Regions from separate parts of the Bacillus sp. ISL-47 genome, predicted to be linked through region 2. Evidence: riboswitches for the same ligand, from Rfam matches in the RefSeq annotation. Region 2 holds a riboswitch; the other holds the start of a gene.

Region 1 (6,412 bases), on a different contig from region 2:
TAAAAGCGAACCAGAAAATCATCTGGGAGGAGTGGTTGAAAGAGCGGAAAGCGGTGAATATTTTGCGCTTCTTGGTCAAGATGGGAAACCTGTCTATCCCGATTCAAATTTTGGCATTCCTGGCAGGGTCAGTTTGTTAAGTCCTCCTGAATGGATTGCCGGTGACGGCAGAAGTGTAGCGAAAATCATGGTCTATTTATGGTGGAAGCCTGGCGAGCAGGTTTATCAAAATATGAAAGTGGAAGCAGTCCATGTGGATACTGGCTTTACACAGAAGATTGCTTCATTCCCCTTAAACGCAGGTATTTATGGCTCTGATGCCCACGCTTTGACAAGCTTCAAGCCTTTTGAAAAACATGGCATCTGGAATCTGAAGTTCATGTTTGGAGAAAGAACGTTTGAAGAATTCTCCATATACGTGAAGGAATCTTATGTAAAAATGGGTGACTCCACATTAATGATTTCACAGGAAGACCTGGTGGCAGGAACCTTTAAAAATGTAAAGATCGAGGTTGAAGGAGAAGATCTGCCTGAGCAAGTGGAACTTGAACTGTTTAGTTTCGAAGACGGAACAACTGAGGTATTTCTTTTTTCAGGAAAAACAGATTATATTAAAGCAGACTCTGGTAAAAAAGTAAGCATGTATACTGGTGATATCGTATTTAACAAAAGCGGTAGATACAGACTGGGTGCTCTAAAACAATCAGTACCCATTGAGGTGAGGAAGCCGGTTGATGAGGAGGATTAGCTTAAGGAGGAAGCTAATGGTAGCCTTTCCTGTTAGAAAAGAAAACGCTAAATGAGAGGGAAGGGGGAAAAAGAGATTCAATCATACGATTCTATCTGGTAATTGAGAGAACAGACAACTAATAGCCGAAAAAACGTGAATACCGGGAAATACAGGAATAAAAGGACACATGCAATAACCAAGTAAAAAAGGAATTGCCGCTCTCAAACGGCAATTCCCTTTTTTATTATGCGATTGGTCCGCCTTTTTCTTCGATTTCAGAGGAAACGCTTGTGAATTTCTTGAAGTTCTCACGGAATTTTGATGCGAGTTCTTTCGCTTTAAATTCATAAGCAGCCTGGTCAGCCCATGTTTTGTTTGGCTGAAGGACTTCATCAGGTACACCTGTTACGTGCTGTGGAATTTCAAGGCCAAAGATTTCGTCTTTGATTGTGTCTACGTTGTTCAGTTCGCCTTCAAGAGCAGCTTCTATCATTGCACGTGTGTAGGCAAGCTTCATACGTTCGCCGACTCCGTACTCTCCGCCAGTCCAGCCTGTGTTCACAAGGAAGACTTTTGCGTTATGCTCATCGATTTTTTCACCTAGCATTTCAGCATAGCGGTTTGCAGGCAGCGGAAGAAATGGTGATCCGAAGCAAGTTGAGAATGTTGCCTGCGGTGATGTAATGCCGCGCTCAGTTCCAGCAAGCTTGGAAGTATAGCCGCTTAAGAAATGGTACATTGCCTGCTCTTTTGAAAGTTTAGAAATTGGAGGCAATACGCCAAATGCGTCAGCTGTTAAGAATACAATTGTATTAGGGTGTCCGGCAATGCTTGGGTCAACGATATTATCGATGGCCTGCAGCTGGTATGCCGCACGTGTATTTTCAGTTAGTGTGCTGTCATCGTAATCAGCCACGCGATTTTCGCTGTTAATCACTACATTTTCCAATACGGCCCCAAAGCGGATTGCATCGAAAATTTGCGGTTCTTTTTCGCGTGATAAGTTGATGCATTTCGCGTAGCATCCGCCTTCAATGTTGAATACGCCATTTGCTGACCAGCCGTGCTCATCATCACCGATTAAGCGGCGGTTTGGATCAGCAGACAATGTTGTTTTTCCAGTTCCTGATAAACCGAAGAATAAAGCAACATCGCCTTCACGTCCAACGTTTGCTGAACAATGCATAGGAAGGATTCCGTTTTCTGGAAGCATATAGTTCATCACAGAGAAAATGGACTTTTTCATTTCGCCAGCATATTCTGTACCACCGATCAAAACAGTGCGGCGTTCGAATGAAATGATGATAAATGTTTCGGATTTTGTGCCATCAACAGCAGGATCTGCTTTGAAGTTAGGCGCAGAAATCACAGTAAACTCTGATTCATGGTCAAGAAGCTCATCTTCTGCCGGACGAATAAATAATTGGTGTGCGAACAGGTTGTGCCAAGCATATTCGTTGATGACCTGGATTGGCATGCGATGCTTTTTATCGGCACCTGCAAAGCCTTTGAAAACAAATACTTCTTCTTTTTCTTTTAAGTAGTTTATTACTTTATTATAAAGATTAGAGAATGCTTCTTCAGAAATTGGCTGGTTTACGCTGCCCCAGTCAATTTTATCTTTATTTGATGCTTCTTCAACAATGTATTTATCTTTAGGGGATCGTCCTGTATACTTTCCAGTAGTAGCACGTACGGCACCAGTTGATGTAAGAGACCCTTCGTTACGGTTTAAAACTTTTTCCACAAGCTGAGGAACAGATAATTGTACTTGAATGTTGCTGCCATTTAGTAATTCGCTCAATTCGTTTGATATGCTTACAGAGTTCATCTGATGAATACCTTCCTTTTTCCGATTTTTTTATGAAAGTGATTACATCTCAAAATTAGTATAACACATTAAATTAATTAGTCTATACTATTGTGATAAATTTTTACCCAATGTTATAGAAATATCACAATTAGACTAAAAAATACATTTTAACGCCTTATAACCGGTATATGTTAAAATAGAAGAAAGTGTTAAGTCTGAACATGGGACTGGTATTAATGAAGACAATTGCCCTTTATGATGGAACGTGCTCTTTATGCAAGGAAACGAAGCGGCTTTCTAAAAAGCTTGATTGGCTGAATAGGGTCGAGTGGGTTTCCTTGCAGGAATATGAAAAAAATCCGAACTCCATTTCGTTTTCCAAACAGGAGTTGCGAAAAGAACTTCATATCATTAGTCCTAATGGTGATATTAAAAAAGGGTACTATGCCGTAAGGAGACTTCTGCTGCAATTTCCTGCAACCTTTTTAGTAAGCATTCTATTATATATCCCATTTACACCTATAATCGGAAATCCCATTTATCAATGGACCGCTAAAAACAGGCATAAATTCTTAAAGAATAAGTGTGATGACGGAAGCTGTTCTCTGTAAGGGTATCACCTTATTTTCTTAAGGGAAATTTTAATAAAGAAATTGATTAAAATTTGTTGACATAAATCGATAAAATACGGTATGATTCAACCTTGAACGGATACTCTCTTATCCCGAGCTGGTGGAGGGACAGGCCCTATGAAACCCAGCAACCTGCTAAAAGGCAATAAACAGCAAAGGTGCTAACCTGACGCAAGGACGTAATTCCTTGAACGATAAGAGTGAAAGGCGCGAATTGATTTGCTTTCAACCTTTTCACTAATGAGAAGGTTTTTTATTTTGCTTATCTAGCTCCAGCACCCAGCTCCTCGAGGTCATAAGCCATTCCCTTGCAGAAGGCAAAAAACGCCTTCCTTCAGGGCCTGTCTTATGCTTGTCGGAGCTACCCGGGTGCTTGCGCTTTTAAACTGGCAATGAAATGAACGGCTTTTGGAATGTACTATTTATGTGAGTTTTATGGCCTGGCTCTGCTAGCGAGTTTGCTTTTTTAAAGGCAGCTTCCAGCGGTGCTTAAGAAAATGAACCTTGGCTTTGTGGTCAGCGTTTCCAATTTTCTTAATAAAAACTCCATGTTTATTTCATACTACTAAGGGAATGAGTTCCGTATCAAACAGAGATCCTTGAAATGCCAGGAAAAAGTTTTTTTTGAGGCTGCTTCCGCGTTTCTAATTCTCGCTCAATTTTCTATTTATAAGGAGGAAGCCAGATGTCAACAAAGCGTCGTTTGTTTACTTCTGAATCAGTTACTGAAGGTCATCCGGATAAAATTTGTGACCAAATTTCTGATGCAATTTTAGATGCGATTTTATCTAAAGATGCGAATGCCCGCGTTGCTGCAGAAACTTCTGTAACAACAGGACTTGTATTAGTCGCAGGTGAAATCACAACATCTACATACGTAGATATTCCAAAAATCGTTCGTGAAACGGTGAAAGAAATCGGTTATACCCGTGCTAAATATGGTTTCGACTCTGAAACATGTGCAGTCTTAACTTCCATTGACGAACAGTCAGCGGATATCGCCATGGGTGTTGACCAGGCGTTGGAAGCACGCGAAGGAAATATGAGCGATGAGGAAATCGAAGCAATCGGTGCAGGAGACCAGGGCTTAATGTTTGGCTTTGCCTGCAACGAAACAAAAGAGCTTATGCCTCTTCCGATTTCTTTAGCACATAAAATATCCCGCCGCCTGACAGAAGTGCGCAAAGAAGAGATTCTTCCCTACCTTCGTCCGGACGGCAAAACTCAGGTAACGGTTGAGTATGATGAAAATGACAAGCCTGTCCGTATTGATACGATTGTTATTTCCACTCAGCATCATCCGGAAATCAGTCTGGAGCAAATCCAGCGCAACCTGAAGGAACATGTCATCAATCCGGTTGTTCCGAAAGAACTAATCGATGAGGATACAAAATACTTCATTAATCCAACAGGACGTTTCGTTATCGGCGGACCTCAAGGGGACGCAGGGTTAACGGGACGAAAAATCATTGTAGATACTTACGGCGGTTATGCACGCCACGGCGGCGGAGCGTTCTCCGGTAAGGATCCTACAAAGGTTGACCGTTCTGCTGCCTATGCTGCACGTTATGTTGCGAAAAACCTTGTAGCTGCTGGTTTAGCAGAAAAAGTGGAAGTACAGCTTGCATACGCTATTGGTGTAGCACAGCCGGTATCCATATCTGTAGATACATTCGGCACAGGAAAAGTAGAGGAAGATGTGCTTGTTGATCTTATTAGAAAGCACTTTGATCTTCGTCCTGCAGGCATTATTAACATGCTTGACCTTCGCCGCCCGATCTATAAGCAAACAGCTGCTTACGGCCATTTCGGACGTACAGATGTTGATCTTCCTTGGGAGCGTACAGACAAAGCAGAAATTCTACGTTCTGAAGCCCTTTAATCATAAAGCGGGAGTTGCATTTAATATGTAACTCCCGCTTTCTTTTTTACGTCTTTAAACATATAAGGGAAAATTCACCCGTTTAGGGTCTTTCTGCCCTTTAGGCGTTTACCGATTTATGTTATCGTATAAACTTCTGATAATGGTCTTATTTTCCGCTGAGGTTTTTTTCATAATCCCCGTGCTAATTTAAAATGATTAGTGGTAGTATTATAGGGTATGTTTTTTAAAGACAGAGGAGCCGTTTAGGCTATATTAAATAACGAGAAAAGAATGGAGTAGGTGACGTACATAATGTGTGGTTTTATTGGTTGTGTACATGATAAAGCACAAAATTACCGTGACGCAGATAAAGAGCAATTTGAAAATATGAATGATATCATTACCCATCGTGGCCCGGATGATTCGGGATATTATTTTGATGAGCATATCCAATTCGGCTTCCGGCGTTTGAGTATTATCGATATTGAAAGCGGACATCAGCCGCTGACTTATGAAAATGAGCGTTATTGGATTATTTTTAATGGTGAAATTTACAACTATGTGGAATTGCGTGAAGAACTTCTCAATGCAGGCTTAAGCTTTGAAACTAGCTCTGATACAGAGGTTATTATCGCCCTATACAGCCATTTAAAAGAAAAGGCTGTTGAAAAGCTTCGCGGCATGTTCGCTTTTGTAATTTGGGATAAACAGGAGCAGTCATTATACGGAGCAAGAGATCCATTCGGGATCAAACCTTTCTTTTACTATGACAAAGGGGACCGTACCTTCTTTGGTTCAGAAAAGAAGAGCATCCTATTGGCGCTGCAAAATGATGTATTGAATTATGATTCCTTGCAGCACTATTTAACCTATCAGTTTGTGCCTGAGCCAAATACGATGTCAGAAGGAATCCATAAGCTGGAGCCAGGACACTATTTTACGAAAAAAATTGGCGCTCCAATGGAAATCAACCGCTATTGGAAAGCAGCTTTCCATCCTGTAAAAAAATCGGAAGCAGACTTTACGAAAGAAATTAGAGATGTATTGTTTGATTCGGTTAAAATGCACATGCGTGCGGATGTCCCTGTTGGTTCCTTCCTTTCCGGCGGTATCGACTCATCCATTATTGCTTCCATTGCAAAGGAGTTCCATCCGGCTATTAAAACTTTCTCTGTCGGGTTTGAACGCAATGGCTTCAGCGAAGTGGATGTTGCGAAAGAAACGGCTGAAAAGCTTGGCGTTGAAAACATCAGCTATATCATATCGCCCGAGGAATATATGAACGAGATTCCAAAAATCATGTGGCATATGGATGATCCGCTTGCTGACCCAGCCTGCGTGCCTTTATATTTTGTCGCAAGGGAAGCACGCAA
Region 2 (6,412 bases):
GAAACAGAGGCATATATGGGGCCGGAAGACCGGGCAGCACACAGCTTTGGAAACCGGAGAACAAAGCGGACTGAAATAATGTTCAGCGAGGCTGGAGTTGCCTATACATATGTCATGCATACTCACTGTTTGGTGAATGTCGTCAGTGGCCCCATTGAAAAGCCTGAAGCCATTCTAATTAGGGCAGTCCAGCCCGTTGATGGGATTGAACTTATGAAACAAAGGAGAAACATAGAAATCCCTAAGAATCTCACAAACGGACCGGGAAAATTGACGAAAGCTCTAGGAATTACCATGGGAGACTATGGCAGCAGCTTTTCCGAGCCTCCTCTTCTGATTGCAAAAGGAACCACTCCACAGGATATCTCCTGCGGAAAACGGATTGGGATCGACAACTCCGGCGAAGCTAAGGATTATCCTTGGAGATTTTGGATTACCGGCAATCCTTTCGTATCACGGCATAGAAAGAAGGGTTAATTTGCCAATGTTGAAGAACTTTTTCAATAACTTCATCATTTTTATAAAACTCCCTGAGTAAAAAAAATCTTAACCAACAATGTCTGAAAAAGAAAATTTTTAAGGGGTGCCGTGATGGATGCATTTATTGATTTAATGAAGGTCCTTGGAAGGATCTATACGATTTTGCCGTTATTATTAGCTGTCACATTAATTATGGGAAAAAGATCCATAGGTGAACTGCCGGTCTTTGATTTTTTAGTTATCCTTACCCTGGGATCTGTTGTTGGCGCCGACATAGCAGAACCAAAGGTTAATCACCTCTTCACCATGTTCGCAGTTATTGGCATTGCCTCACTGCAAATGCTTGTTTCCTATTTGAAGATTAAAAATAGAAAGTTTGGGAAATTGGTCACATTTGAGCCAACTATCGTCATTTACAAAGGGCAGTTTCTCGTCAAGAATATGGAAACCATAAAATATTCGATTGATAATGTGCTGCGGATGCTGCGTGAGAAAAATGTGTTTAATATAAAAGATGTTGACTTTGCCATGGTTGAGCCCAATGGGGAGCTCACTGTCAAATTACTGCCGCAAAAAGAAACAGCCCGGGTAGAGCATTTCTCTTCTCCTATTAGAGAAAGCAGCTGGGAGCTCCCCATCATTGTAGACGGTATTCTTTATAGAAATGTCATGCGGCGGGAAAACATTAGCGAAGAGTGGCTTAAGCGGGAATTATTAAAAAAGCAGATTAAAAATCTTGAGGATGTATTTTATGCTGCTGTAAATAAGAAAAAAGAACTTCATATTTCATTGAAAGATGATAAAAATAAACCGGAAGAGCCGCTCCTATTCCATTAGAAAGGAGCGGCTCTTCCGGTTTTATGCTTGTTTCTCCTGTTTTTTACTCAGCCATTTCTGAATACGGGGGGCCAGTTGAAACAGCAGCATGCCGATTAAAGCAGCAATTAAGATATAAGCACCAGCAAATACCTTTAGTCCTCCTGTTGCCAATCCTGCAATAATAACAGAGAATTCCCCCCTTGAGGCCATTGAAAATCCCGACTTGAGGGAATCCGTTTTAGATAGTCCATACCATTGTCCTCCGAAATAACCAACAGCCAGCTTATGGATGATTGACCATAAGACGATCACACCCAGGAGTCCAATTGAGGGTATATCTTCTTTAAACTCAAGTGAAAGACCAAAGTTAAGGAAGAAGAATGGGAGAAAGAGGTTCCTGACTGGAAAAACGACTTCTTCCACTTTGACCTTTACGACCGTTCCGGCAAGCATGATTCCAGCTAGAAAAGCGCCAATTACCTCTGAAAGCCCAAGGAATACAGCGAATCCTCCATAAGTAATCGCTACTCCCAATACTAAAATTAAAAACGAATCTTCATTCGCAACCTTTTTCATCCAATGCTGGGCTTTATGAAGAACAATTCTGCTCATCCATATAGCAATTCCGGCTAAGAGGGCTACTTTAAGAAAGATTAAAAGAAAATCTACAAATGAAAAGCTTTCTCCGCTTAATCCAATTAAAACTGTCACCAGGATAGGCGCAATTAGATCCTCAAAAATTAAAAGGGAAAGTATATATTCGGAATCCTTATTGTCAAGGCGACCTTTGCTTTCCAGCAGCTTAACCGTAATAGAGGAGCTTGTAGCATATACAATTCCTCCGATTAACAGCGATACAAATAAGTTTTGGCCAGCAATATAGGCAATTGCTGTTGTCACACCCACACCAAGCAGGACATCCAAAAGACCTGGTTTCCAAACTTTATTCCCATTTTTTCTTAATTCACGAACAGAGAATTTCATTCCAAGCAGGAAGAATAGCAGGATTAGACCTATCTCTCCAGCAACCTCAATTACCTTTGTATCCTGGAAATATCCGAAAAAGCCGATTCCGGCTCCTAAAATAATATAAATAACAATATCAGGTATCCTTAGGATTTTTATCCCGATCAGAGCAGTTATAAATAGGACAAGAAATATTAGCCCTATGGCAAGAGGCATATTCATGTGCAGTATATCATCCTTTTTGTAAGCTATATTTATGAACTATCCATACCCCTTTCCTCGCAAATTCATTCCTGTAAGTTAGGACCAATTTCGGATTAAGGGAAAATCACTGAAAAAAACAAACTAAAGTCCTATTTTATTTTTTTTAAAACTTATTTCACTTGGATAATATAGGAATAACAGGTTTGTGTACTGGTAAGGGGATGAATCGATTGAATGCGCTCTATGCTTTTGTATGGTTTTTTGCTTTATGGAAATGGGGAGACTGGAGAAACTGGAGAAATTATTATCCCACCCTGCTTTTCTTCATCTTGGGGGACTTTCTTTATTTATATTTGTTATCTGACCACTATCCAATGTGGAGATATAATCCACAGGGATTTGATGAGCAAGTCCACCTGACCAACACTCATGTCACTTTTTCCATCATGGCCGTTAAATACCCAGCCACCATTCTCATTTTTTTATACAGATTCCCCAAAAACCGCAGCTTATTTAAGAAGATCCTTTACATTGCAGGCTGGGTTCTCCTCTATACTGTTAATGAAATCATTGACATTAAATTAAACCTGATTAAATACTCTAATGGATGGAGCTTAAAGTGGTCTATCTTTTTTAACACAACCATGTTTACCATTCTTATAGTTCACCACAAACGGCCCGTAGCAGCCTGGATCCTGTCCATCCTGTTTATCATCTTCTTATGGAACCAGTTTAATGTGCCATCATCTGTCTTCCGTTAAAGAAAATTCGACAGGTACCTGGTACCTAAAGGAATTTGTCGATAAAAAACCAGGCTTTTTTACTGGACTTTTTTCATTTGAGCGTTTATTTTACTATAAAAAGGCAATATTCTTTGTATGAATGATTATTAATAAAATGGAATGGGATGGTGTTACGATGGCAGATAAGAAGAACGTGAAAGTTGCTGATAAGGATTTAAATATTGGTACGAATGTGTCATTAAACGGCCTGGTAACAGCTGTTTTTGATAATATGGTCCATGTCCAGATTGGCGCCAAGATAGTGACGGTTCATGTGAAGGATCTATACTCCGGACTAAATCAGTCTTTATTGAAAAATCAGCAGGCATAACATCCACCATCTCTATAAGCATAATGCAGGAGGGGCAGCCCATAAGCTGCTCCTCCTGTTTTTTTTTTATAGACTTCACTTCTTATACTGGCTGCAATTCTGCCAGTATTTCCACAAAGCCATGATCTCCAAGTATTTGGTAAGCAACTACAGTGTTATCCTCCAATGAGGCTACAGCTGCCTCTGAGGCCTTTACAATCACCGCATCCGCTGAAACTCTTCCAAGGATATCAAAGTCTTCAGGCAATTCTGCTTTGTCCGCTCCACCGAACAATGCCCAAATAGGCAAGCCCGCATCTATTCCTTCAGCATTAAATTCTTCAAAGACAGCTGGGAAATCATTTGTACCAAGATGAATCAAGTCCTCTATGATGGCACTCGCTGTTGGAAACATTCCCGCTCCAGGCCCTTGGAGGCTTATATTCCCCACAATATCTGCATCAATTGAAACCGCGTTTTGTACCCCTTCAACCCTGTACAACGGATGGGACTCTCCAACCAATACGGGCTTCACTGTACATTGGACTGCACTTTTTTCCTTCTCAAGAGAAGCCACATGCTTAAACCTTAAGCCCAGGGAAGAAGCAATATTAATTTGCTCAATTGAAATATCGGTAATGCCTATCCTTGTTGATTTCTCCCACTCCGGCGCCTTCCCGAATACAAGTTCACTCAGGACGACGGCTTTATAAAAAGCATCGTATCCTTCGATGTCGTTTTCAGGGTCTGCTTCTGCGTACCCTTTTTCCTGGGCGATTTTTAACGCGGCTTCAAATGAAAGCTTTTCTTCGCGCATACTTGTTAGAATAAAATTGGAGGTGCCATTTAGGATGCCTTCAATCCTCTCAATTTTATTTGCATTAAGCAGCTGCTTGAGAGTCTGGATAATGGGAATCCCGCCTCCTACCGTTGCTTCAAAGCCCAATGAAACATTATGCTCTTTTGCCAGCACTTTTAATTCACTTCCATGATGCGCAAACATTTCTTTATTTGCTGTTATCACATGGCAGCCTCTTGTAATAGCCTGACGTAAATATGTATAGCCCGGCTCCTTCCCAACAATCGCATCAATCACTACATCAAGCTTTGGAAGATCAATTATTTTTTGAAAATCATCAGTTAGAAGTACGTCCTTTTCAGGTAAAGCATGCTTATCTACATTCTTTACAAGAATGGCAGTGACTTTCACTTCTTTTCCAAGTATTGCTTTAAGCCGTCCCTGATGTTTGTTTATTGTTTCATAAACACCTTTTCCTACTGTGCCAAACCCCAAAAGTCCTACTGATATCGCTGACATAATTGCATTCCCCCTGCTTTAATAATGTGCCTTTATCAACATAAAAAACCCCTTCTGCCCATAACAGACAAGAAGGGGTTTGAATTAACGTACCATTCATTCCGCCTTCTCATCTTCGGAAATTAAATTTCCTCTGAATTTGGCACCGGGCATATATATGCTGGTTGCCGAGGCTTCATAGGGTCAGTCCCTCCGCCTCTCTTGATAAGAAGTTTTTAAGTATTTAAATTAATAAAATAAATCATAAACATTTAAATGAGCCGCGTCAACCACTTTTTTAAAAATAGTTTTCATAAAACGCTTTCATTTTTAATTATTCTCACTAGGGGTTTCGTAAATGATTTCAAGGAAATGCTTAAGAATCCTTGCTGTGAGTCCCCAAATAACTTTGTCCTCAAAATAGTAAAATACCTCTTCCATCTTCCTTGTTTGCCAATTATAATTCTCGCCTCCAACGATTAAGTCGAAAGGAAAATTCTCTTCAGGCTCTACCTTAAAATTCACGTGGTAAGTTTCCGGCTTTACTTCCTTGAGAAACGAAAGCGGTACAGTAAAGATCTCCTCCACTTCCGCAGGATTAGGCACAATTTGACTGGGGTTTTTAATAATGCCTGCATAAGGATAGATGATTTGCCCAAGAGAAATCATGTAATCTAACGGAGAAACATCTGTGATGCTACCTTCGCCAATACCCAGTTCCTCTGATGTCTCACGGATAGCAGTATGTTCTTCATCCCTGTCGCCAGGATCAATTCTTCCTCCCGGAAAACATACCTCACCAGGCTGCCTCCTCATTTTAAGCGAACGCACTTCAAACAGAACATGAATTTCATCATTCATTTCAACCAGCGGAAGCAAAATGGCAAATTTCGAAAACCGCTCACTCCCTAATATAACAGGGGTTCGGACTTTCAGCTTTTTAGCCAGCTTCTCAATCTCCATATATCCACCTCCAGCAGCAAGTTCCAGATAATAGAGTGATATCACTATCATACTGTATTCACCTAGATTTATTAATTCATACGGCTTGTACCTGTTAAATATTCGGGATTCGTTTATATTTTACTTGCATGGAAAAATAGTTTCATGCAGGAAACCATGCCTGCTCAGGCTCTCGCTTAGCCGCCTAAATTAATATTTTTCGTATCGTCCTTGCTCCCTAATCTATTAATAGAGTTTCCCGAGACGCTCTTCCGGGAAAGTAAGAAAAAAACAAGACTATAGGAGTGAGAAAATATGAAGAAAAATATATTAATCGGCGGTTATGATACACAGCATGAGCTCAAAGATGCAATTGAAAGAGCAGAGTCCAACGGGTACCAAAAAGAAAACCTGGTTATTGTTTCAAAAGATGGAGCAAATCTTGATAGCTTTGCAGACAATTATGGTGTAAACCTAAAAATTGTCGGATCCCAGGAACTGGGCAACCAGCGCTTCCTTGACTCCGTAAAAGCGCTATTTATGGGTGAAGACCCCGCAACGAGTTCAGGAATAGATCCTGATAAAAAAGACGGAACAAGATTTGATGAGCAT

The links. A riboswitch is a leader RNA that binds a small molecule or an ion and turns the genes downstream of it on or off. The one in region 2 is predicted to bind S-adenosylmethionine.
Region 1: another riboswitch for S-adenosylmethionine. It lies ahead of metK (methionine adenosyltransferase); the one in region 2 lies ahead of J7I93_RS21345 (homoserine dehydrogenase).

Annotation. Positions count from the first base shown of each region.
Region 1 covers NZ_JAGGQS010000093.1:2,141-8,552, forward strand. The annotation lists gene J7I93_RS24815 (hypothetical protein) at 1-748, shown strand, start outside; gene pckA (phosphoenolpyruvate carboxykinase (ATP)) at 975-2,561, opposite strand; gene J7I93_RS24825 (thiol-disulfide oxidoreductase DCC family protein) at 2,780-3,154, shown strand; SAM riboswitch class I at 3,260-3,376, shown strand; gene metK (methionine adenosyltransferase) at 3,861-5,057, shown strand; partial or broken gene asnB (asparagine synthase (glutamine-hydrolyzing)) at 5,352-6,412, shown strand, end outside.
Region 2 covers NZ_JAGGQS010000067.1:22,772-29,183, reverse strand. The annotation lists gene J7I93_RS21370 (DNA-3-methyladenine glycosylase) at 1-477, shown strand, start outside; gene J7I93_RS21365 (DUF421 domain-containing protein) at 592-1,317, shown strand; gene J7I93_RS21360 (cation:proton antiporter) at 1,339-2,487, opposite strand; gene J7I93_RS21355 (CBO0543 family protein) at 2,700-3,230, shown strand; gene J7I93_RS21350 (hypothetical protein) at 3,388-3,582, shown strand; gene J7I93_RS21345 (homoserine dehydrogenase) at 3,665-4,879, opposite strand; SAM riboswitch class I at 4,986-5,090, opposite strand; gene J7I93_RS21340 (NUDIX hydrolase) at 5,189-5,821, opposite strand; gene J7I93_RS21335 (YsnF/AvaK domain-containing protein) at 6,116-6,412, shown strand, end outside.